DNA from 3 places in the Agromyces sp. NPDC004153 genome. Region 3 is predicted to be linked to each of the others. Evidence: predicted binding sites of a transcription regulator. Region 3 holds the regulator's gene; each other region holds the start of a gene.

What was found. The regulator LexA, encoded in region 3, represses DNA repair genes until DNA is damaged. The targets are predictions, from matches to a motif close to TCGAACANNTGTTCGA.
Region 1: the regulator LexA is predicted to act here: its motif matches at 3,926-3,941, upstream of ACWEOH_RS06035 (DUF222 domain-containing protein).
Region 2: the regulator LexA is predicted to act here: its motif matches at 5,531-5,546, upstream of ACWEOH_RS02540 (Rv2578c family radical SAM protein).

The regions. Positions count from the first base shown of each region.
Region 1 covers NZ_JBSGFY010000001.1:1,291,201-1,298,464, forward strand. Annotated here, with positions in the region: gene ACWEOH_RS06000 (AAA family ATPase) at 1-36, opposite strand, end outside; gene cpaB (Flp pilus assembly protein CpaB) at 33-791, opposite strand; gene ACWEOH_RS06010 (pilus assembly protein TadG-related protein) at 840-1,892, opposite strand; gene ACWEOH_RS06015 (TadE family protein) at 1,880-2,287, opposite strand; gene ACWEOH_RS06020 (Flp family type IVb pilin) at 2,358-2,585, opposite strand; gene ACWEOH_RS06025 (prepilin peptidase) at 2,825-3,475, opposite strand; gene ACWEOH_RS06030 (hypothetical protein) at 3,556-3,879, shown strand; gene ACWEOH_RS06035 (DUF222 domain-containing protein) at 4,007-5,749, shown strand; gene ACWEOH_RS06040 (FAD-dependent oxidoreductase) at 5,909-7,264, opposite strand, start outside.
Region 2 covers NZ_JBSGFY010000001.1:530,756-538,019, forward strand. Annotated here, with positions in the region: gene ACWEOH_RS02515 (heparan-alpha-glucosaminide N-acetyltransferase domain-containing protein) at 1-613, opposite strand, end outside; gene ACWEOH_RS02520 (thymidine kinase) at 624-1,238, opposite strand; gene ACWEOH_RS02525 (response regulator transcription factor) at 1,239-1,940, opposite strand; gene ACWEOH_RS02530 (hypothetical protein) at 1,927-3,057, opposite strand; gene ACWEOH_RS02535 (sensor histidine kinase) at 3,063-4,307, opposite strand; gene ACWEOH_RS02540 (Rv2578c family radical SAM protein) at 4,458-5,522, opposite strand; gene ACWEOH_RS02545 (ABC-F family ATP-binding cassette domain-containing protein) at 5,795-7,264, opposite strand, start outside.
Region 3 covers NZ_JBSGFY010000001.1:42,514-49,777, reverse strand. Annotated here, with positions in the region: gene metE (5-methyltetrahydropteroyltriglutamate--homocysteine S-methyltransferase) at 1-1,454, shown strand, start outside; gene ACWEOH_RS00205 (Kelch repeat-containing protein) at 2,045-2,752, shown strand; gene ACWEOH_RS00200 (alpha/beta fold hydrolase) at 2,829-3,590, shown strand; gene lexA (transcriptional repressor LexA) at 3,658-4,335, opposite strand; gene ACWEOH_RS00190 (LysM peptidoglycan-binding domain-containing protein) at 4,603-4,971, shown strand; gene ACWEOH_RS00185 (histidinol-phosphate transaminase) at 5,018-6,109, shown strand; gene hisB (imidazoleglycerol-phosphate dehydratase HisB) at 6,171-6,785, shown strand; gene hisH (imidazole glycerol phosphate synthase subunit HisH) at 6,782-7,264, shown strand, end outside.

The DNA.
Region 1 (7,264 bases), 1.2 Mb from region 3:
CTCGGCGGACCGGCTGATAAGGAGGTAAGGCGTCACGGCCAAGCGTTGCTTCCGGTTACCGGCGACGAACCGCCGTTGTCCGTCGCTTCGTTCTCGAGCGTTAGCCACATCTGCGCGTAGTTTGCGGCTTCTCCCTCTGCGAACCAGACCCATCGCTCGATGTCGTGGGTCGAGAGTGCAATCGTGAGCATCAGGTCCGCGTCCGCCCTTTGATCGACGGCCTCACCCGAATCAGGATCGGGCGCCGGCACCCCCTGAACGCGCGTCACGAGCACTCCGTGGAAGGCGAATTGCGTGATCGGGCTCACGACATCAGCGGAATCGCCTTCTTCATCCGGATCCACGGTACCGACCAAGCCGATGCGGTCGCCAGCTTTGACTTGACCGCCCACCACTCTGTCGGCGGGAAGCGTGAAGGACACCAGCTGCATTCCCGGAGGTACCGACACATCGCCAGTGGCGGCGAGCTCCGCTGGATCAATGAAACGATCCTCCAGGAGTTGCTCACCAACAAGTATGTCGGCGTCGGCGACGAGGCCTTCCAACTCGGAAAGGTCGCTGACGGCGCCATCAGCGATGTTTCGGATCGGTACTGTGTCCAGCCGTACGAAGTCGGCGATCACCCCACCGTCCGTTCCCTCGGGAATCTCTTCCCGGACGATGTACACCTCGGCGAGCTCGGTGCCGGCTGCGGCACGCGCATCTGCGCCACGCACATAGGTAATGAGCAAGAATGCTCCGACGGCGGCGACAACGAGTGCCACGATGGCGCCGATGATTCGGGTCTTCATATTGGATGTCTCCTGATGGCGGAAAAGCAGTAGGGGTGCCGTGCAGGACTAGCCCGACAGTCGTACGATCATCAAGTCCGAATCGGGCGAGTCGCCCAACTCGAATCCATCGGCGAGGTCTACATACGACCGGAAATACCCCTGAATCGTCTTATTGGCGCAGCCTCCCGAGCACGCCGATCGATCGGGGTCGTTGATACCTGGCACTCGGATTCCGGTGATGTGGAAGGCGGCAAAGGCAACCAAGTGATATTCCACGTCAGAGCCGTTGCACATTGGATTTGGATCCGTCGGGCGTGATGCATCTCGGCAGTCATCGAAAAGCGGAATGAGAACGGTCTGCCCGATGTAACTGCTGAGCAGTTCGGCAGAACATCCAGAAGAGTTGCCGTTGGCGCCGGAAGTGCCTGGCACCCATGGATCGGCTAGGTCGATGTCCACCGTGCAGTTCGAAGACTCCACCCATCCAAATGCGCCCCTTGAGAACACATCAGCCACGCCATCGCCGTCTTCGTCGGGCCCGCAATGCCTGCGCTCGGTCACGTCATAGCTGATGTTGATGGTGGAGCCAGTGAAATCGTCACCGGTCGGCTCATGATCCGCGAATTCGCAACGCCCGAACGTGAGTGCAAGAGTGTTGCCCGCGACGGGAAGCCCCCAAACGGCACTTGCTTCAGCAACGACGGTCGTAGGAGCGAGTCCGAGGGCCGAGGCGAGAGGATGACTGAGTGCTGCGTCACCGTCGATGGTCTGGGTCGACGTCCTGACTGTGACCTTCCCGCTCCGACCATCCACCTCGAAGGTGCCTTCGGGAATTGATGCGGTGGCAGCTCCATCATTCGCGTTGCTATCCGAGTACGTGGATGCAACGTCGCTAGCATCCCCCTCACAGGAGTCGGGTAGCAGTGCGCACTCTTGGGCGACGGCAAGCGCTGCCGCGTCAGCACCGTTCTGGAGCTGGGCCTTCTCGTAGTACAGCAGCCCGATATCCACTACGAACGCCAGTATCGCGAGAAGCGGTACGAGGAGGAGAGCGAACGTGACCGCGGTAGCCCCGCGCTCCTCGCGATTGTGAGCACGAAGAACGTTCAACCGCCGCATCGCATGCTCCCGGTTCCCTTGAGTCTTACCTCCGGTGCGGCCACGCTCAACCACCCCGTCAAATCGGTCAATGGCGTCGTTACGACCATTGTCAACTCGTCGTCATCCACCGTGTCGCTACAAAGGAATGGGTATTCGAACTCAACCGGGCCGGCGACAAGCGCGTCAGCGCGTGCTTCTGCGGATTCCTCGACCGTTGGGCTGCCAGATGCGACCTCATCGTCGTAGTGAATCGCGTAGTAACGAGCGCCTTCGCGAGCTGCGGCCGTAACGGCGAGCTGCTGGCTCAGCACCCAGCCGAAGTCGATGATCGCAAACAGCACGAGAAGGAGCAACGGCAGGATGAGCGCGAACTCGACCGCCGCGGCCCCGCGTTCCGGCGCTTTGGATGGCATGGTGACCTTCACGACGAAGAGACCGGCCGGCCGTGTTCTATCAGGACACGGCCGGCCGGTTGAAGAGCAATCAGCCGGCGGAACCAGCGGGCGCCGGGATGGTCTCCGTGCCGTCCAGAATCGGAACGATCGTGTCGTTCACCCAGTCCACGAGCGCGGGTGCGATGAGAGTCAGGGCGCCGACAATGACGATCGAGGCTGCGCCGATGATAAGCGCGTACTCGGTCGCGGTCGCGCCCTCTTCTTCACTGCGGACGGAGTTGACGAGCGCGCGAACGCGCGAGTATGCCTTGAGCATTGCTGTGTCCTTCGGGTTCGAGGAGAGAGAATTGCCACCGGCGGGCACCAGCGGCTAAGCGAAGGTAACTGTGCGTATGCATACGTAGCTATGCCCCCGTTTGGGGGTGCGGAAGGATTTGCAGCACACGGACCTGTGGGAAAGCACGGAAAACCGCGGATTCACCGAATCGTGGTCCCCCGGTCTGGGGGTACGTCGATGTACCCCACAGGGGTTGACCCCGGAGGTTTTCGTCCGTTTCACGCTCCGACGATGAGGACGGCGAGCAGTGCGCCCACCAGCATCGAAGGTCCGAACGGGATCGATCCGCGCAGCGTCACGCGCCGGAGAAGCAGGGCCACGATCGCGACCAACCCGCCCACCACGAATGCCGCCAGCAGCCCGATGAGCCATGTGTTCAGTCCGAACCATCCGAGCAGCAGGCCGATCACGAGCGCGAGCTTCACGTCCCCCATGCCCATCGACGACGGCGAGATGAGGGCGAGCACGAAGTACACGGCGAACATCGCCGCCGACCCGATCGCCGCCCAGAGCAGCGCGATCCACTCCCCCGACACCCACGTCGGCGGCACCAGCAGCACCCCGACACCGGCGAGCGCCGGGAAGATCACGGCGTTCGGGAGGCGCTTCTCCGCAAGGTCGACGAGCGCGAGCACGGTGGATGCCGCGGCGAACACGAAGAGCGCGGGCAGGATCCACGCGAGACCGAACCGCAGGGCGAGCGCGCCGAACGTGACGGCGGTGATCACAGCGCCGGCGACGCGGACGGTGCGCAGCGGCATCCGCTCGCCCTTCGTCGAACGCTGCGTCCAGGCAGCGAGCGGCCACCACCCGAGCGCGGCCCCGACGATGGCCGCGACCACGGCGGTGGTCACGGTCTCGAGCGGCATGATGTGCAGCGTAGCGGTTCGATCCATCGACAGCGTTCGCCGTGGCTGACACAGTGGAGGGACCACACGGAGGAGACGAGATGAGCGCAGAGGTCGAACAGGCATACGACGCGGTCACGCGCGAGCTCCTGATGGACGAGGACTATGACGTCGACCTGACGCCCGACGGGCTGCTCGTGAAGGGGCGGCTGTTCGCGTTCCTCGATGGCGACGACCTGGTGGTCGAGCTGCCCGAGGCTCGGTCATCCGACCTGCGGGAGCGCGGGATCGCCGTGGCGTTCCACTCGACGAAGGGCGGCGACAGCCGCAACTGGGTGCGCGTCGCCGACCTGCAGCTCTGGTCGGAGCTGGCGCGGGAGGCGCACCAGTTCGTCGGGGAGCCGCCGGTCGGGCATCAGTCGTAGGGGCGTTTCCGGTGAGCCTGCCGCCGTCACTGCGGCCGCGCGCTATTCGCATGTACATTCGATGTTCGCGCGCCTTCTCCATCAGTACATTCGAATAAATGTCGGAGGGTCATGCGAACATCGAAGCATGACGACGCAGGGCGACCGGGTGGCCACGCAGCCGCACGCCCTGCTCTTCGCGATCAGCGGCGGCGGGGCGCTGGGGCGCGTCGGTGAGGGGTTTCGAGAGCTCGTCGCAGCCTGGTTTCCGGCGGCGGATGCCGCGGCTGAACCGGATGCCGCCGCTGAGACCGATGCCACAACCGAAGCGGATGCCGCGGCGAATCCATCCCGAGGCGCCGATGCCCTGAATGACGATCAACTCGTCGAGGCGCTCAGGGCGATCGCCCGGCTCGAGCGATCGATCGAGGCGCTGAAGCTGCAGTGCTCCTCGGCGATCGCCAGGCGTTCGGTGGGCGATTCCCGGCACGACGGGCTCGCGGGTCGACACGGCTTCGCGTCACCCGAGCGGTTCATCGCCGCCACCACCGGCGCGAGCACGTCCGAGAGCACCAAGCTCATCGCGGTCGCCGCGGCCACCTCGACCCGCGAGTCGATCGGCGCGCAGGCCGCTCGAGGGCCGCGCTATGCGCACGTCGCCGCGGCGATCTCCGCCGGAACCATCTCGGTCGAGGTCGCGCACCGCATCACCACGTTCCTCGACTCGCTGCGGCTCACGATCGACGCCGACCACCTCGAGCCCACCGAGCTGAAGCTGCTCGAACGGGCCGGGGCCGTCGGCGTCGACGGCCTCACTCGCTACTTCAAGCTCCTTCGCGCGCAGCTCGACAAGCCTGGCGTCGCAGCACGCGAAGAGGAGCTGCACGCGCGACGGTCGCTGCGCATCTGGGAGGACCAGCACGGGCTCATCCACCTGCGCGGATGCTTCGACCCCGCCACGGCCGCGCCGATCAAGCTCGCGGTCGAGACGCTCGTGTCCGCAGACCTCCACGCTGCACGCGACGCGAAGAGCCGACTCGCGGCCCGCACTGCGGCGGCCGCTTTGGAGGCGATCAGCGCATCGGATGCCCCGGCCTCGCTCGCGGCCAGTGCATCGGATGCCGCGGCCCCGCGCGCGGCCAGTGCATCAGATGCCGCCGCCTCGCACGCGGCACACGCACCGGATGCGGCCACCTTGCGCGCGGCCCATGCATCGGATGCCCCCGCCTCGCACTCGGCCCATGCATCGCACGCCACCGCGCCCGTGACGCCCGTGCCCGACGCGGCCGACCGGGCCCTCGCCGACACGCGCACCATCGAGCAGATGACCGCCGACGCCCTCGCTGACATCGCCCGACTCGCCACCACGGTCGAAGAGGCGCCGCCGGCGCTCGCGGCCGCGACGGTCGTCGTTCGCATCGACAACGACGACCTCATGAGCGGGGTCGGCTTCGCGACCATCGACGACATCGACCAGCCGATCTCCACGACCACCGCCCTCGGCATCGCCGCCGGTGCGGGGCTCGTCCCGATGGTCACCACGGGCGACGGCGAGGTGCTGCACCTCGGGCGCCGTCAGCGGCTCTTCACCAAGGCCCAACGCATCGCACTGGCCGAACGCGACGGCGGATGCGCCCATCCCGATTGCGCTCGCCCGACCGCGCACACGCAGGCGCACCACATCCGGTGGTGGCTCGCACACAGCGGCCCGACCGACCTGTCGAACGGGGTCCTGCTCTGCGCGTTCCATCATTGGATGGTCCATCACGACGGATGGCAGATCTTCATACGCGACGGCGCCGTCTGGTTCGTGCCGCCGCCGCATCTCGATCCCGAACAGCGCCCACGACCGGGTCGCCGCGCCGCACGTCTCGACCTGTTGGCCGCCTGAGGTGACGCGCGCCGGCACGCCGCTGGTGTGAACGCCGCAGGCGCGCCGCGCGTGTGAACGCCGCCGTCGCGGCCGGCACGCTGCGGCATCCGACATCGCAGGCACCAGCAGCCGCGCACGCCGCACCGATCACCAGCGCGCCGCTGCGACGCAGCGCCGCTATGCCACCTCGTCGCGCGAGATCTCGACCATCTCGTCGCGCGGCACGACCTTCACGCGCACCCGACCCTCGGCCGCGCCGAGCGCGAGCTCGTGCTCGTCGAGGCGGTGCCAGCCGTCGAGGTCGGTCCACTCGATGCCGCGCGACTCGAGCATCTCGATCACCGACTCCTCCGACGGCGACTCGGGCCGCCACCAGTTGCCGAGGTCGTTGATCAGGTGGCGGATCGTCTCCATCGCGTCCGACTTCGTGTGCCCGATGAGGCCGACCGGTCCGCGCTTGATCCAGCCGGTCGCGTAGACGCCGTACATCTGGCGCGGGTCGCCCGACTCCTTGTCGCGGATGAGCACCTGGCCCTCGTGGTTCGGGATCACGCCGAACTTCTTGTCGAATGGGATGCCCGGCAGCGGCGTCCCGAAGTAGCCGACCGCGCGGTAGACGGCCTGCACGGGCAGTTCGCGGATCTCGCCCGTGCCGCGCACGCCTCCGGCGCCATCGGGTTCGGTGCGCTCCCAGCGGATGGCGCCCACGCGACCGTTGCCGTCGGAGAGGATCTCGAGCGGCTTCGCGTAGAAGTGCAGGTGCAGGCGACGCGACGCCTGCCCGACCTCGCGCTGCCGCCACTGCTGCAGCACCTTGTCGATGACAAAGACCTGCTTGTTGCCCGAGACCGCGGCGCGCGCGGCGTCGTCGTACTCGAAGTCCTCGTCGTAGACGATCATGTCGACGTCGCGCAGCTCGCCGAGCTCGCGCAGCTCGAGCGGCGTGAACTTCACCGAGGTCGGGCCGCGACGGCCGAACACGTGCACGTCGGTCACCGGCGACTCGGCGAGGCCGGCGGCGACGTTCGCGGGGATCTCGGTCGGCATCAGGTCTTCGACGTGCTTCGCGAGGATGCGCGAGATGTCGAGGGCCACGTTGCCGTTGCCGATCACGGCCACTTCGCGCGCCTCGAGCGGCCAGGTGCGCGGGTAGTCGGGGTGCCCGTCAAACCAGCTCACGAACTCCGCGGCGCCGTAGGAGCCGTCGAGCTCGATGCCCGGGATGTTGAGCGACGCGTCGCGCACGGCACCCGTCGCGAAGATCACGGCGTTGTAGTGCTTCTTCAGGTCGTCGAGCGTGATATCGGTGCCGAAGCGCACGTTGCCGAAGATGCGGATGTCGCCGCGGTCGAGCACCTCGCGCAGGGCGGTGATGATGCCCTTGATGCGGGGATGGTCGGGCGCGACGCCGTAGCGCACGAGGCCGTAGGGCGCCGGGAGGTGGTCGAAGAGGTCGATCGAGACGTCGAAGTTCCGCTCGGCCTTCAGCAGGATGTCGGCGGCGTAGATGCCGGCGGGGCCGGCTCCGACGAT
Region 2 (7,264 bases), 490 kb from region 3:
CGACGAGGCCCACGACGCGCGGCGAGGCGAGGTCCATGCGCGCGAGGGCGAGCCCGATGAGCATCACGGGCACCCAGACGATCACCGGGTACGCGCCGCCGACGATCCAGTCCGAGAGGAACTTGAACGGGGTGTCGCGCACCTGGGCGACGAACTCCGTGCGCGCCCCGAGCTCCGCGAGCGCGGGCGTCACCGCGAGCAGGCCCGCGCCCAGGCCGAGCGCGGCGCCGGGGCGGATGAACAGCAGCGGCAGCATGACGAGGAACGCGACGCCGTAGACGTCGAGGATGATGAACACGAGCGGGCTCAGCGTGGCCCAGATGACGAAGCCGAGCGCGATCAGGATCACCGACCGGATGGCGATCTGGCGACGCAGCTCGGGCCGGCCGTCGACGATCGGGCGCGTCCCGCCCGAGATGAACCCGAGTCCGATGCCGGCCGTGAGCGCGAAGAGCAGGCGCGGCCGATCGTCGGCGAGGGCGATGAACTCCGCCGCCTGCAGCGACTCGACCGCCGGGGAGACGTGCGCCACGAACATGCCGATGAGCGCCAGCCCGCGGGCGGCGTCGACGCCGTCGACGCGTCGTGGCATCCGCTGGGCGACGTCGGTCATGACGCCACGCTCAGTGACGGCCGTTCAGCACGCCGCCGCTCTCCTCGAGGTAGCAGACCCCGCAGAGCGACTCGTAGGCGACCTGTTCGCCGTCGATCGCGACCTGGTCGCCGTCGAAGACGAACCGGCCACCGACGCGGCGCGCGTTGAAGATGGCCTTGCGGCCGCAGCGGCAGATGGTCTTCAGCTCCTCGAGGCTGTGCGCGATCTCGAGGAGGCGGCGGCTGCCCGGGAACGCGACCGTCTGGAAGTCCGTGCGGATCCCGTAGGCCAGCACGGGGATGTCGTCCATGAGCGCGATGCGCAGCAGGTCGTCGACCTGGTCGGACGTGAGGAACTGCGCCTCGTCGATGAGGAGGCAGCTGACGTCGCGGCCGTGCTCCTCGATCACGTGCGTGCGGTGGTGCTGGAACGCGTCGAGCACGTCGGCGTGGGGCTCGATGGTGAAGTCGACCTCGCGCACCACGCCGAGCCGCGACACGATGTCGCGGTCGCCCTTGGTGTCGATCGCCGGCTTCGCCAGCAGCACCCGGTGGCCGCGCTCCTCGTAGTTGAAGGCCGCCTGGAGCAACGCCGTCGACTTGCCGGAGTTCATCGCCCCATAGCGGAAGTAGAGCTTCGCCATCTACTCGAGCAGTCCGTCCTCCGCCGCACGGCGGATCAGCTCGGACTTGCGGCTCGCGGGCCGGCCGGCGCGGGAGTACTTCTCGCGGACGCGCCGCAGGTAGGTCTTCGCGGTCTCGTAGCCGACGTCCATGCGCTCGGCGACCTCGACGGTGCTGTAGCCCTGGGCGTACAGCCGCAGCGCCCGCTCCTCGGCCGGGCTGAGGTGCGCGGAGTCGGTGTCCTCGGTCGTCGCGGACTCGGTCGCGTCGATCGCCCGCCCCGACGACCCGCGCCGCAGCCGCTCGCCGCGCGCCACCCGGCGCGCCAGCTCCGCGAGCTCCCCGGCGGGCAGCGTCTTCGAGACGAAACCGGCAGCACCCGCCGAGATGCAGCGCTCACGGGATGCCTCGTCGTCGAGCGCACTGACCACGAGCACCTTCGCGCCGGCCGCACGACAGGCGCGGATGCGGGACTCGATCGACACGTTGTCGGCGAGCTGGAGGTCCATGAGCACGAGGTCGACCGGGAACTCGGGGCTGCGGATGAGGTCCATCCAGTTGGTGGCGCGGAGCACCACCGTGAAGTCGGGGGCGTTGTCGGTGAACCAGGTGGCGAGGCTGTCGACGATGAGGCCGTGGTCGTCGAGGAGCGCGAGACGCACGGGCGACCCCGGGGCGGGCTCGCTCGGAACGGTCGTACTGCCGGGCTCACTCGATGACATGACTCAACTCCACGCTGACATTCTCTCGCGTCACGTCGACTTCCGCTCGCATCGACACCGCACGGGCGACGGCGGCGAACCGGTCGAGGTCGCGACGGCTGGGCGGATCGGCGCCCGGCTCGGCCACGACGCCGATGCGACGCCGGCGCGGGTCGACGGCGACCGACACGCGCATCGCGGACGACCGCCCGCCCTCGCCGAGCCACGAGATGAGCGCGGTCAGCGCCGAGCGCTGGTCGTCGTCGAGGTCGGCGGCGGCACCCTCGGGGTCGTCCACGACGACCGGGATGTCGCGCGACGCCCGGACGGTCGCGGCGAGGTCGTCGAGCCAGGTCGCCTCGATGCCCGCCTTGAGCGCGCGGCGCAGCGCCTCCGCGAGCTCGCGTGCACGGTCGGCGTCGGCCACCGAGATGCGATCGGCGGTCATCACGCCCGCGAGGAACGGCAGCACCTCGCGTCCGAGCACCGAGATGCGGCTCTGCTGCACCGAGCGGGCGATGCCCGCCCGGAGCTCGGCGTCGCGTCGGAGCGCCGCGCGATTCGCCTCGCGCTGCCATGCGAGGGTCTCGTCGACGATGGCGTACGAGTAGCCGGCGGCCGCGGCCGACAACGCGAGCACCGCCGCCGAGTTCACGGCGATGAGCGCGCCGATCGGCACCGTGTTCATCGTCGCCGTCGCGGAGCCGACCACCAGGATCGACAGCACGGCCGCCGAGAGGGCTCCGGCGAGCAGCAGCGAGGTCCACGTGCAGTACGGGGCGACCGAGAGGATGAGCATGCCGATGACGATCGGCCCGTAGTCGTCGTAGAGGTAACGGTCGGCGCCGATGGTCGAGACGTACTCGGCGATCGCCGCGCCCACCGCCAGCGCGACGACGAGCCACAGCCGGTCGGCCGTGAACGGGGCGAACTGCGGTGCCGCCGAGATCGCCGCCGTGAGACCCGCCATGCCGACGAGGAGGATGCCGAGCGCGGCCGCGAGCGGGGAGCCGACCTCGTGCCAGTGCGCGACGGTGAGCGCGATCGACACCGCGAACGCGAGCACCGCGCCGATCGCGACGATGGGCGCAGCCGTGATGCCGCCGATGGGGTCGGCCTCCTGCTGGGTGAGGCGCATCCGGCTCATTCGCCGCCCTCCGGCACCGTGAGCACGATGGTGGTGCCGATGCCCTTCGTCGACCAGAGCCGCACCGTGCCGCCCTCCTGCTCGATGCGCGCCCGGATCGAGGTGCGCAGGCCGATGCGGTCCTCGGGCACCTCGCTCTCGTCGAAGCCCACGCCGCTGTCCATGACGGCCACGGTGACCTCGCCCCCGCCGTAGCCGATGGCGAGCTCGGCCTCGTCGACGTCGGCGTGGCGTGCGACGTTGATGAGGCACTGGGCCACGGCGGCGTCGAGCGCGGCGGCGCGCGATCGACCGAGCAGGCCGAGCACCGCGAGGTCGCCGGTCATGCGCACGTCCAGGCCGGCGTTCGCGGCGGCCGTGAACGCGTGCTCGAGGGTCGGCGCGTCGTCGGTGCCGGCTCCCCGGCCGTCCGGGCCGCCCGCGGCATCCGTGCGCCCTGCGACCCCGGTCCGGTCGTCGGCGGCCGGGCCGTGGCCGTGGTCGATCGCCCAGTCGCGGCCGACGATGAGGCCGAGGTCCTGGCGGATGCCGTCGCGCAGTCGTTCGTCGACGGGGCCCGAGCCCGCCGCGGCGATCGCCACGAGGTGGCTGAGGGCGGTGTCGTGGAGGCGAGCGGTGGCGCGGAGCTCGTAGTCGTGCCGGATCGCGAGCTCGCGCGTCTGCTGGCTCGCGCGATGCAGCCCGGTCTCGCGCCGGGCGTCGGAGCGCCGGCTGAGGCCGTCGAACGTCCGCACGACGACGACGATGCCGAACGCGGTGGCCGCGGCGATGTTGGGCGACCAGGCGGCGCCGGCGAGCGCCGCCCCGAGGAAGGCCGCGGCCTCGCCGAGCCCGTAGCCGAGCGCGGCCCACGTGATGCCGAGCACCGACCCCGCGCCCGCGCCGCCGACGAGCACGAGGGCGACCCGCGGCAGCGCGAGGATGACGTTGTTCGTGGTCTCGAACCGGTACGCCGGGTCCATGACGATGACCGTGAGCGCGAGCACCGTGCCGGTGCCGACGACGAGGTAGAGCAGGGTCCACGTCACGGTCGGGCGGCGCGCGACGAGGAGGAGGGTCAGTGCCATGAGGGCGCACAGCGCGGCGCCGGTCCATCCCACGGAGTCGCCGCCGACCGTCGCGCCGATGGCCCCGACGACGATGCCCAGGCCGAGGCACACCCAGGCGGCGCAATGGCCGGCGTGGGCGAGCGCACGACTGAGCGAGTCGCGCGCGAGGTGACCCGGCAAGCCCAACGTCATCGAAGTCCTCCGCTCGGGACGCTGCGATCGGGTTCTCGCGGCGGTCTCCTGCGGATTATCCCAGTTCCCGCGCGCGCGGCGCAGTCGAGCGAGCAGTGGCTCCCCGGAGCGACGACCTCGTCGCGCCGAGAGCATGCCCGCCTCCGACGCTCAGAACAGGGCGGCGGGATCGAGCGACGGCGCGAGCGCCTCGAACGGGGGCGCCTGCTTCGGCGCGACGGACCCCGTGGATCGCACGCCCCCGGTGACCACGTCCTCCCGCCCGCGCACGAGGCCGTGGGCCCTGATCAGCGGATGCATCCGCTCGCCCAACCACCGCCGATAGCCCTTCGGCGCGTAGGTCACGTTGCCGTAGTACATCGAGCGGTACTTCGGCACGAGGTCGGGATGCTCGCGCTCGAGCCACTGCATGAACCACGGCTTGACACCGGGCTTCAGGTGCAGGGCCCCGTAGATGACGGCCGTCGCCCCGGCCGCCTTGGCCTGGCGCAGCGCCTCATCGAGGTGGGCGCGGGTGTCGGTGAGGTACGGGAGGATCGGCATCATGAACACGGTGCAGTCGAGCCCTGCCTCGCGCACCGCGGTCACGGTCGCGAGCCGCGCCTTCGTCGACGGGGTGCCGGGTTCGACCGACTGCTGCAGCTCGTGGTCGTAGACGGCGATCGACATCGCGAGGTCGACGGGCACGTGCGTCGCGGCATCCGCCAGCAGCGGCAGGTCGCGCCGCAGCAGCGTGCCCTTCGTGAGGATGCTGAACGGCGTGCCGCTCGTCGTGAGCGCCTCGATGATGCCGGGCATCAACGCGTAGCGGCCCTCGGCGCGCTGGTACGGATCGGTGTTCGTGCCGAGCGCGACGGGCTCGTGCCGCCACGACGGGCGTGCGAGCTCGGGACGCAGCACGTCGGCCACGTTGACCTTCACGATGATCTGCCGGTCGAAGTCGTCGCCGGCGTCGAGGTCGAGGTACGTGTGCGTCGGCCGGGCGAAGCAATAGGCGCAAGCATGGGAGCATCCCCGGTACGGGTTGATCGTCCAGCCGAAGGGCATGGGCGACGGGCCCGGCACCTTGTTGAGCGCCGACTTCGCGAGCACCTCGTGGAACGTCACGCCGGCGAACTCGGGCGTCTGCACCGAGCGCACGAGGTTGTTCAGCTTCGCCAGCCCCGGGAGGGTGCCGGCCTGCTCGACGCCGAGTTCCTGGCCGCTCCACCGCATACCGACATTCGAACACATGTTCGAATCAGAGGCAAGCGGATGCCGCGGCGAGCCGTGACCCGCCGCGGCATCCGTCTCGCCGTCTCCGTCGTGCACTACTTCGGACCGCACGGGCGACCCGCCGCGGTGGGCGGCCGCTCGGCCCGCGCGCCCGCCGCGGCATCCGGAGTTGCGCACGCGCCGAGACGAGTGGCGAGGCGTGCGCCCGCGCCGCGGCCAGAGGCAAGCGGATGCCGCGGCGAGCCGTGACCCGCCGCGGCATCCGTCGCCCGTCAGGCCGCCACCGGCTCCGCGCGCCCGGCGACGAGCTCGAGCCGCTCCCCCGCCCACCGCCGGCGCAGCCAGCGGTCGTGGCTCGCGATCACGACGGCGCCCGGGTACGCGCCGAGCGCCTCCTCGAGGTCGGTCGCGAGCCCGAGCGACAGGTGGTTGGTCGGCTCGTCGAGGAGGAACACGTGCGGCGGCCGCGCGATCACGAGCGCGAGCGCGAGCCGTCGCTGCTGCCCGACCGAGAGGGTGCCGACCGGGCGGGACTCGTCGCGCGGGGCGATGAGCCCCAGGCTCGACAGCGGCACCTGCTCGGCCCGCCGATCGCCGAGCACGCGCTCGTAGAGACGGCGTGGCGAGGCATCCGGATCGGCGAATCGCACGTCCTGCTCGAGGAGCTGGACGCGCAGGCCGCGGCGTCGATGGACCGTGCCCCGGTCGACCGAACGGTCGCCCGCGAGCACGCCCAGGAGCGTCGACTTGCCCGCCCCGATCGCGCCCGTGACGAGGAGCCGCGTGAGCGGCGCGACCTGCAGCGCATCGAGTTCCAGTCGCCCTTCGACCGCGACGTCCGACAGCTGCAGCAGCAGGCCCGACGCGTCCTCGAGCGCGTGCGATCCCGACGGGATGCCCGCGAACTCGAGCGGCGACGGGGGCTTGCGAACCTGCTCGCGCTCGAGCGTCGCGAGCCGCTGCTCGGCGTTCCTGACGCGCCGCGACACCGCCTGCTCCACGTTGCCGCGCTTGAAGTGCTTCAGGAACTTGTCGTTGTCGGTCGCGGCCCGGCCGTGCGCCACGTGGCGCGCCGAGTCGGCGGCCGACCCGCGCAGGCGTCGCAGCTCCTCCTGCTCGTCGACGTACTGCCGACGCCAGCGATCGAGCTCGTCGGCCTTCGCGGTGAGGTACTCGCTGAATCCGCCGCCGAAGACGGTGCCGCCGGATGCCGCGAGCACCTCGTCGCGCGAGGCGCCCGCCGGGGCGCCGCCCGCGCCGGCGAGCGCGAGGGCTCCGGATCGGCCCGGATCGAGGTCGAGCAGGCCCGTCGCGACGCGGTCGAGGAACTCGCGGTCGTGGCTGGCGAACAGCACGGGTCCGCGCCACGCCCGCAGCTGCTCCTCGAGATACGTCGCGGCGTCGTCGTCGAGGTGGTTCGTCGGCTCGTCGAGCAGCAGCGCGTCGGGGGCCGCGAGCAGCAGCGCCGCGAGGGCGAAGCGGCTGCGCTGCCCGCCCGAGACCTCGTCGAGTCGCCGGTCCAGGACGATCGCACCCAGCCGGAGGCCGTCGAGCAGCTCGTCGCGACGCGTGTCCAACGACCAGACGTCGGCCCGTTCGGCCGCGTCGAGCGCTGCCGAGTAGCGGGCGGATGCCGCGCCGTCGGCGTCACCGTGGGAGAGCGCCGCGGCGGCGGCATCGAGCTCGCGCTCGACCGCGCGCACCTCGGCGGCCGCCGCCTCGAGCACGTCGCCGACGCGGTC
Region 3 (7,264 bases):
CGCTCGCCGCGAAGACGCTCGTCGCGGGCGTCATCGACGGCCACAACATCTGGCGCGGCGACCTCGCGCACGCCTTCGAGCGCGCCGACGCGCTGCGCTCGCGCTCGGGCGACGTCGCGGTGTCGACCTCCACGTCGCTGCTGCACGTGCCGCACGACGTCGACGACGAGACGCTGCTCGACCCGCGCCTCGTGAGCTGGCTCGCGTTCGCCGACCAGAAGGTCGCGCAGGTGGCGACGCTCGCGCGCGGTCTCGCCGAGGGACGCGACGCGATCGCGACCGAGCTCGACGCGGCATCCGCTGCCCTCGCCGACCGCGCCGGCGCGCCGGGCGTGCGCGTGCCGGCCGTGCGCCACCGCCTCGACGCGCTCGCCGACCGCGACTTCACGCGTGCGGCGTACGACGAGCGCGTTGCGGCGCAGGAGGCACTCGAGCTGCCCGAGCTGCCGACCACGACGATCGGCTCGTTCCCGCAGACGCCCGACATCCGCCGTGCTCGCGCCCGGCTCGTGAAGGGCGAGCTGACGGATGCCGCGTACCGCGCGCTCATGCGCGAGGAGATCGAGCGCGTCATCCGCCTGCAGGAGGACCTCGGCCTCGACGTGCTCGTGCACGGCGAGCCCGAGCGCAACGACATGGTGCAGTACTTCGCCGAGCTGCTCGACGGCTTCGCGGTGACGCAGCACGGCTGGGTGCAGTCCTACGGCTCGCGCTGCACGCGTCCGTCGATCCTGTGGGGCGACGTCTCGCGCCCCGCGCCCATGACGGTCGAGTGGTCGACCTACGCCCAGTCGCTCACCGAGAAGCCCGTGAAGGGCATGCTCACCGGGCCCGTGACGATCCTGGCGTGGTCGTTCGTGCGCGACGACCAGCCGCTCGGCGACACCGCGCGCCAGGTCGCGCTCGCCCTGCGCGACGAGATCGCCGACCTCGAGCAGGCCGGCATCCGCGTGATCCAGGTCGACGAGCCCGCGCTGCGCGAGCTCCTGCCGCTGAAGCTCGCCGACCAGCCCGCCTACCTCGACTGGTCGGTCGGCTCGTTCCGCCTCGCCACGGGCGGCGCCGCGTCGGCGACGCAGGTGCACACGCACCTCTGCTACTCGGAGTTCGGCGTGGTGATCGACGCGATCCGGAACCTCGATGCCGACGTCACGTCGATCGAGGCCGCGCGCAGCCGCATGGAGGTCGTCGACGACCTGTCGACGAGCGGCTTCGACCACGGCATCGGCCCGGGCGTGTACGACATCCACTCGCCGCGCGTGCCGAGCGCCGCCGAGGTGCAGGCGCTCCTCGAGCGCGCCGTCGCCGAGATCCCGGCGTCGAAGCTGTGGGTCAACCCCGACTGCGGCCTCAAGACGCGCGGCTACGACGAGACCGTCGCCTCGCTGGAGCACATCATCGAGGCGACGCGCGCGGTGCGCGCCGAGCTCGCGGAGCCCGTGCTGGCCGAGTAGGTCCGTCGACCGTCGTCCCGGCCGGATGTCGCAGCCCGCGGCATCCGGCCGGAGTCGTCTCGGATGCCCGCGTCTCGCGTGCGCCGACCTCGCCCCCTGCCGCCGTGCAGGGTCGTCCGTTGTCGCCGGAACGCCCGCCGACGTACCATGCGGCATGCGCAGGTGGCCGATCGCAGCGTCCGCGATCGTCGTGCTCCTGTCGGCCGGATGCACCGGGGGCGGGCCGACCGCGCCCCCGGGTCCGCCGTCCGACCCGCCGTCCGACCCGCCGGCGACCTCGGATGCCGCGGCCCCGGCCGGTGTCGGCGACCGCGCCGCGCACACCGCGACACCCCTCCCCGACGGCCGCATCCTCGTCGCCGGCGGATGCGTCGTCGACGGGTGCGGCACCGCCACGGCCGAGGTGCTCGTCGTGGGAGCCGACGGGCGCGAGGCGACGCCGGCCGAGCCGATGAGCGTGCCGCGCACGAACCACACCTCGACGCTGTTGCCCGACGGCCGGGTCGTCGTGATCGGCGGGTTCCTCGGCGAGGGTGCGGGGGTCAGCGGGGCGGTGGACGTCCGACCCCGAGGCGGGCACCACCACGACCGTGGCGACGGTCGCGCCGCGCGGCGGGCACGTGGCCGCCCTCCTGCCCGAGGGTGGCGTGCTCGTCGTCGGCGGCGAGACGGCCACGGGCGTCACGGACGAGGCCGTGATCGTCGACCCGGTGACCTGGGAGGTCCTCCCCACGAGCCCGCTGCCGTGGCCGGCGGACGCGCTGGAGGCGTCGACCCTCCACGACGGGCGGGTGCTCGTGACGGGCGGACGCGTGGCGCCCGGGACCGGATCGCCGGCGGCTGCGATCTACGACTCGGCGGACGGGACCTGGGTCGAGGTGGGACCGCTGGCGACGCCCCGGTTCAAGCACGTCCAGGCGACCCTCGCCGACGGCCGGGTCCTCGTCGCCGGCGGCACGCCGGACGACCGCCGGGTGCTCGCGACGACGGAGGTCTTCGATCCGGGAACTGGAGCGTTCACGCCCGGTCCCGACCTCGCGGAGCCGCGCTACAAGCTGTCGGGCGGAGCGCTCGCCCTCCCCGACGGCCGCGTGCTCATCGGCGCCGGTGGCGGCTCGGTCGAGGTCGTCGACGTCGCCGCGGGCGCGTCCACGGTGCTCGTCGAGCTGGAGCGGCCCGCGTCGTTCGCGACCGTGAGTCCGCTCGAGCACGCTGCCGTGCTCGTGCTCGGCGGGTACGACGACCGGATCGCGCTGACCGGCCTCGCGCTCGAGGTCGAGATCCCCGGCCTCGGGTGACAGGGACCGGTCCGTTCGCAGCCGGCGTCCAGTCACGTCGGGGGCGATCCCCAGCCGCGATCGCTATGGTCGCTCCATGCGTCTCGCGGTACAGGAATCCGGCAGCGGCACGAAGACCGCCGTCCTCATCCACGGCATCATGTCGGATTCGCGAGCCTGGCACCGCGTGACCGCCGAGCTCCTCGAGCACGGCTTCCGCGTGCTCGCCGTCGACCTGGCCGGGCACGGACGCAGCCCGCGTGCGCGCCGGTACTCGCCCGCCGCCTGGGCGGACGACGTCGTCGAGACGCTGACGCCGCTGATCGACGGGCCGCCCGACGTGGTCATGGGCCACTCGCTCGGCGGCCTCGTGGCCAGCCTCGTCGCCGACCGCATGGCGCCGCGCGCCGCGATCTACATCGACCCGGCGTTCTCGTTCCCGACCGGCATCCGCGGCTGGGCGTTCAAGGCGTTCTTCGCGGTCGCGCCGCGACCCCGGCGCTCGGCGCTCGTGCGCATGAACCCGAAGTGGAGCGCCGCCGACGTCGACATCGAGCTGGCCACCCTGCGGGACTGGGACCGACGCACCATCCTCGGCTTCGCCGACACCCGGCCGCTCGTGCCGCCGGCGCGACTCGTCGCGCCGAGCCTCGTCGTGCTCGCGGAGAAGAGCCTGCTGATCACCGAGCGCGTCGCGGCGCAGCTGCGTCGGCAGGGGATGACCGTCGAGACCGTGGAGGGCACGGGCCACACCGTGTTCCGCGACGACCACGCGGGCTTCATGGACACGATCGTCGACTGGCTGCGGGGCGTCGGAAAGGCGCAGCCCCAGGCGGCCCTGGCGGTCGCCGCCGCCTGATCGCGCGGTCGGGGCATCCGGTCGCGCGTGAGGCCGCTCGCATCGACCTCCTGCCACGCGGCGGCGCTCAGACCGTGCGCAGGACCGCCACGACCTTGCCGAGGACCTCGGCCTGGTCGCCGAGGATGGGCTCGAACGCGCTGTTGCGGGGGAGCAGCCACGTGTGTCCGTCGCGCTGGCGGAACACCTTGACCGTGGCCTCGCCGTCGAGCATGGCCGCGACGATCTCGCCGTTCTCCGCCGTGCGCTGGGAGCGCACCACGACCCAGTCGCCGTCGCAGATGGCGGCGTCGATCATCGAGTCGCCCACGACCTTGAGGATGAAGAGCTCGCCCTTGCCGACGAGCTGGCGGGGGAGCGGGAAGACCTCGTCGATCTGCTGCTCGGCCGTGATGGGGATGCCGGCCGCGATGCGCCCCACGAGGGGAACCATCGCGGCGTCGCCGACGGGGATGGGCTCGCCGGCGGACGGCGCGCGATCGGCCGATCCGGGCAGCTCGATGAGCACCTCGAGGGCGCGCGGGCGGTTGGGGTCGCGGCGCAGGTAGCCGGCCAGCTCGAGCTGGTTCAGCTGGTGCGTGACGCTGGAGAGCGACGAGAGCCCGACCGCGTCGCCGATCTCGCGCATGCTCGGCGGGTAGCCGCGGCTCGACACCGAGCGCTGGATGACCTCGAGGATGGCGACCTGCTTGGCGCTGAGGCTCTTGCGGCGGCGCGCCCTGCCCTGGTCCCGCACGTCGTCGATGTCGGTGCTCAAGGTCTCCGCCCCTCGTTGCGGCCGCTCGCGACCGGATGTCGGTGGTCTCTGATCGACTGTGGTCGAACATTCGAAACTGTATCCGGCAGATGTCGGTGCGGCAAACATTCGTTCGAGTGTGTCGCGGAATCCGCGGGCACATTCCGGCGGATCGGATGCTTGCAGCTTCGAACATTCGAAGATATATTCGGAACAGAGCTTCGCATCCGGCCCTCCCGGCCGAGGGCCGGGTGCGACTCGTCCAGGAGGTGTGACATGAGCGCAGCGATCGTCCCGACCCGAACCATGCCGGTGGAGTCCGCACCGCGCACGGCGACGCGGCTCCGGTTGACGCGCCGAGGGCGCATCGTGTTCACCGCGCTGGCGTCCCTGCCGCTCGTCGTCTGGGCGCTCGTCACCGTCCTCGGCTCGGGTGGTGCGGCAGCCGACGGCGGCTCGTCGGCGCCCGCCTCCTCGTTCGAGTACGTCACGATCGGCCAGGGCGACTCGCTCTGGGCCATCGCCGAGTCGCTGGCGCCCGACGGCGACCCGCGCGTCCTCATCGACGAGATCATCCGCCTCAACGGTCTCGACGACGCGGTCGTCGAGCCGGGGCAGCGGCTCGCCCTCCCGGTCGTCCCATGACGTCACGGCCGCGGGGCGCAGGGGTGCCCGTGGCTAGCATGGACGGGTGACGAGCCTCGACGACCTGCCCATCCGCGACGACCTGCGCGGGCGCACGCCCTACGGCGCGCCGCAGAAGTCGGTCCCGGTCGCGCTCAACGTCAACGAGAACACCCATCCGATCCCCGAGGACGTCGCGCACGACATCGTCGCCCGGGTCGCCGCGGCGATCCTGAGCCTGAACCGGTACCCCGACCGCGAGTTCACGGCCCTCCGGCGCGCCCTGGCCGACTACCTCGGGCACGACCTCGACATCGACCGCATCTGGGCGGCGAACGGCTCGAACGAGGTGCTCCAGCACGTCCTGCAGGCATTCGGCGGGCCCGGCCGCAGCGTGCTCGGATTCGCGCCGACGTACTCCATGTACGGGCTCCTCGCATCGGGTACCGGCACCGAGTGGATCACGGCCGGCCGCGACGACGAGTTCGAGCTCTCGCCCGAGACGGCGGTGGCCGCGGTGCGCGAGCACGACCCGGACATCGTGCTGCTCTGCGCACCGAACAACCCCACGGGCACGCCCCTCTCCCTCGAGACCATCACCGCGGTGGCGGATGCCGCGCGCGGCATCGTCGTGGTCGACGAGGCGTACATCGAGTTCGCCGATCCCGGCACCGCGAGCGCACTGACGCTGCTCGAGGGCCGGCCCCGGCTGCTCGTGTCGCGCACCATGAGCAAGGCGTTCGCCTTCGCGGGCGCGCGCGTCGGCTACCTCGCCGCGGATCCCGCCGTCATCGACGCGCTGCGCCTCGTGCGCCTGCCGTACCACCTCTCGGCGCTCACCCAGGCCGCCGCGCTCGGCGCCCTGGCGCACTCGGACGAGATGCTCGCCATGGTCGGCGAGATCCGCGCGCAGCGCGAGCGCATCTCGGTCGAGCTGGCCCGACTCGGCTTCCACCCCTACCGCAGCGGATCGAACTTCGTGCTCTTCGGCGGTGTCGACGACCCGCACGCGGTCTTCCAGGCGTTGCTCGACCGGGGCATCCTGATCCGCGAGATCGGCCTGCCCGGCTGCCTCCGCGTGACCGCGGGCACCGAGGCCGAGACGAGCGCGTTCCTCGAGGCGATCGCCGTCTTCGCACCCGCCACCGCGGGGTCCTGACCCACGACCGGCGCCCTCCGCACCCCGACGAGCGTCCAGCGCGCCCGAATAGGATGACGACATGACCACTCCCGGCGCCCCGCGCACCGCACGCGTGCAGCGCGAGACGAGCGAGTCCAGCATCGACCTGTCGCTGAACCTCGACGGCTCGGGCAGCAGCGACATCGAGACCACGGTGCCGTTCTACGACCACCTGCTCACCGCGTTCGCGAAGCACTCGCTCACCGACCTCACGGTGCGTGCCCGCGGCGACATCGAGATCGACGTGCACCACACCGTCGAGGACGTGGGCATCGTGCTCGGCCGGGCGATCCGCGAGGCCCTCGGCGACAAGCGGGGCATCTCGCGCTACGGCGACGCGCTCGTGCCGCTCGACGAGGCGCTCGCGCAGGCCGTGGTCGACATCTCGGGGCGGCCGTTCCTCGTGCACACGGGGGAGCCCGCCGGGTTCGAGTTCCACCTCATCGGCGGTCACTTCACGGGCTCCATGGTGCGCCACGTGTTCGAGGCGATCGCGTTCAACGCGGGCCTCACGGTCCACGTCAACGTGCTCGCGGGGCGAGACCCGCACCACATCGCGGAGGCCGAGTTCAAGGCGTTCGCCCGCGCCTTCCGCCAGGCGAAGGCCCTCGACCCGCTGGTGAGCGGCATCCCGTCGACGAAGGGCGCCCTGTGACCGCGACGCGCCGCGTGGTGCTGCTCGACTACGGCTCGGGCAACATCCACTCGGCCGCGAAGGCGCTCGAACGCGCCGGGGCCGAGGTGCAGGTCACGGCTGATCGCGCCGCCGCCATGGAGGCCGACGGGCTCGTCGTCCCGGGCGTGGGGGCGTTCAAGGCCGTCATGGACCAGCTGCAGGCCGTGCGGGGCGACGAGATCATCGACCGCCGGCTCGCGGGCGGGCGTCCGGTGCTCGGGATCTGCGTCGGCATGCAGGTGCTGTTCGACCGCGGCGTCGAGCGCGGCGTCGACACCGAGGGCCTCGGCGAGTGGCCCGGCGTCGTGACCGAGCTGCCGTCGCCGGTGCTGCCGCACATGGGCTGGAACACCGTGCGTCCCGACGTCGGCAGCCTGCTCTTCGAGGGCATCGAGGACGAGCGGTTCTACTTCGTGCACTCCTACGCCGCGCAGGAGTGGCTGCTGGACGTCGTCCCG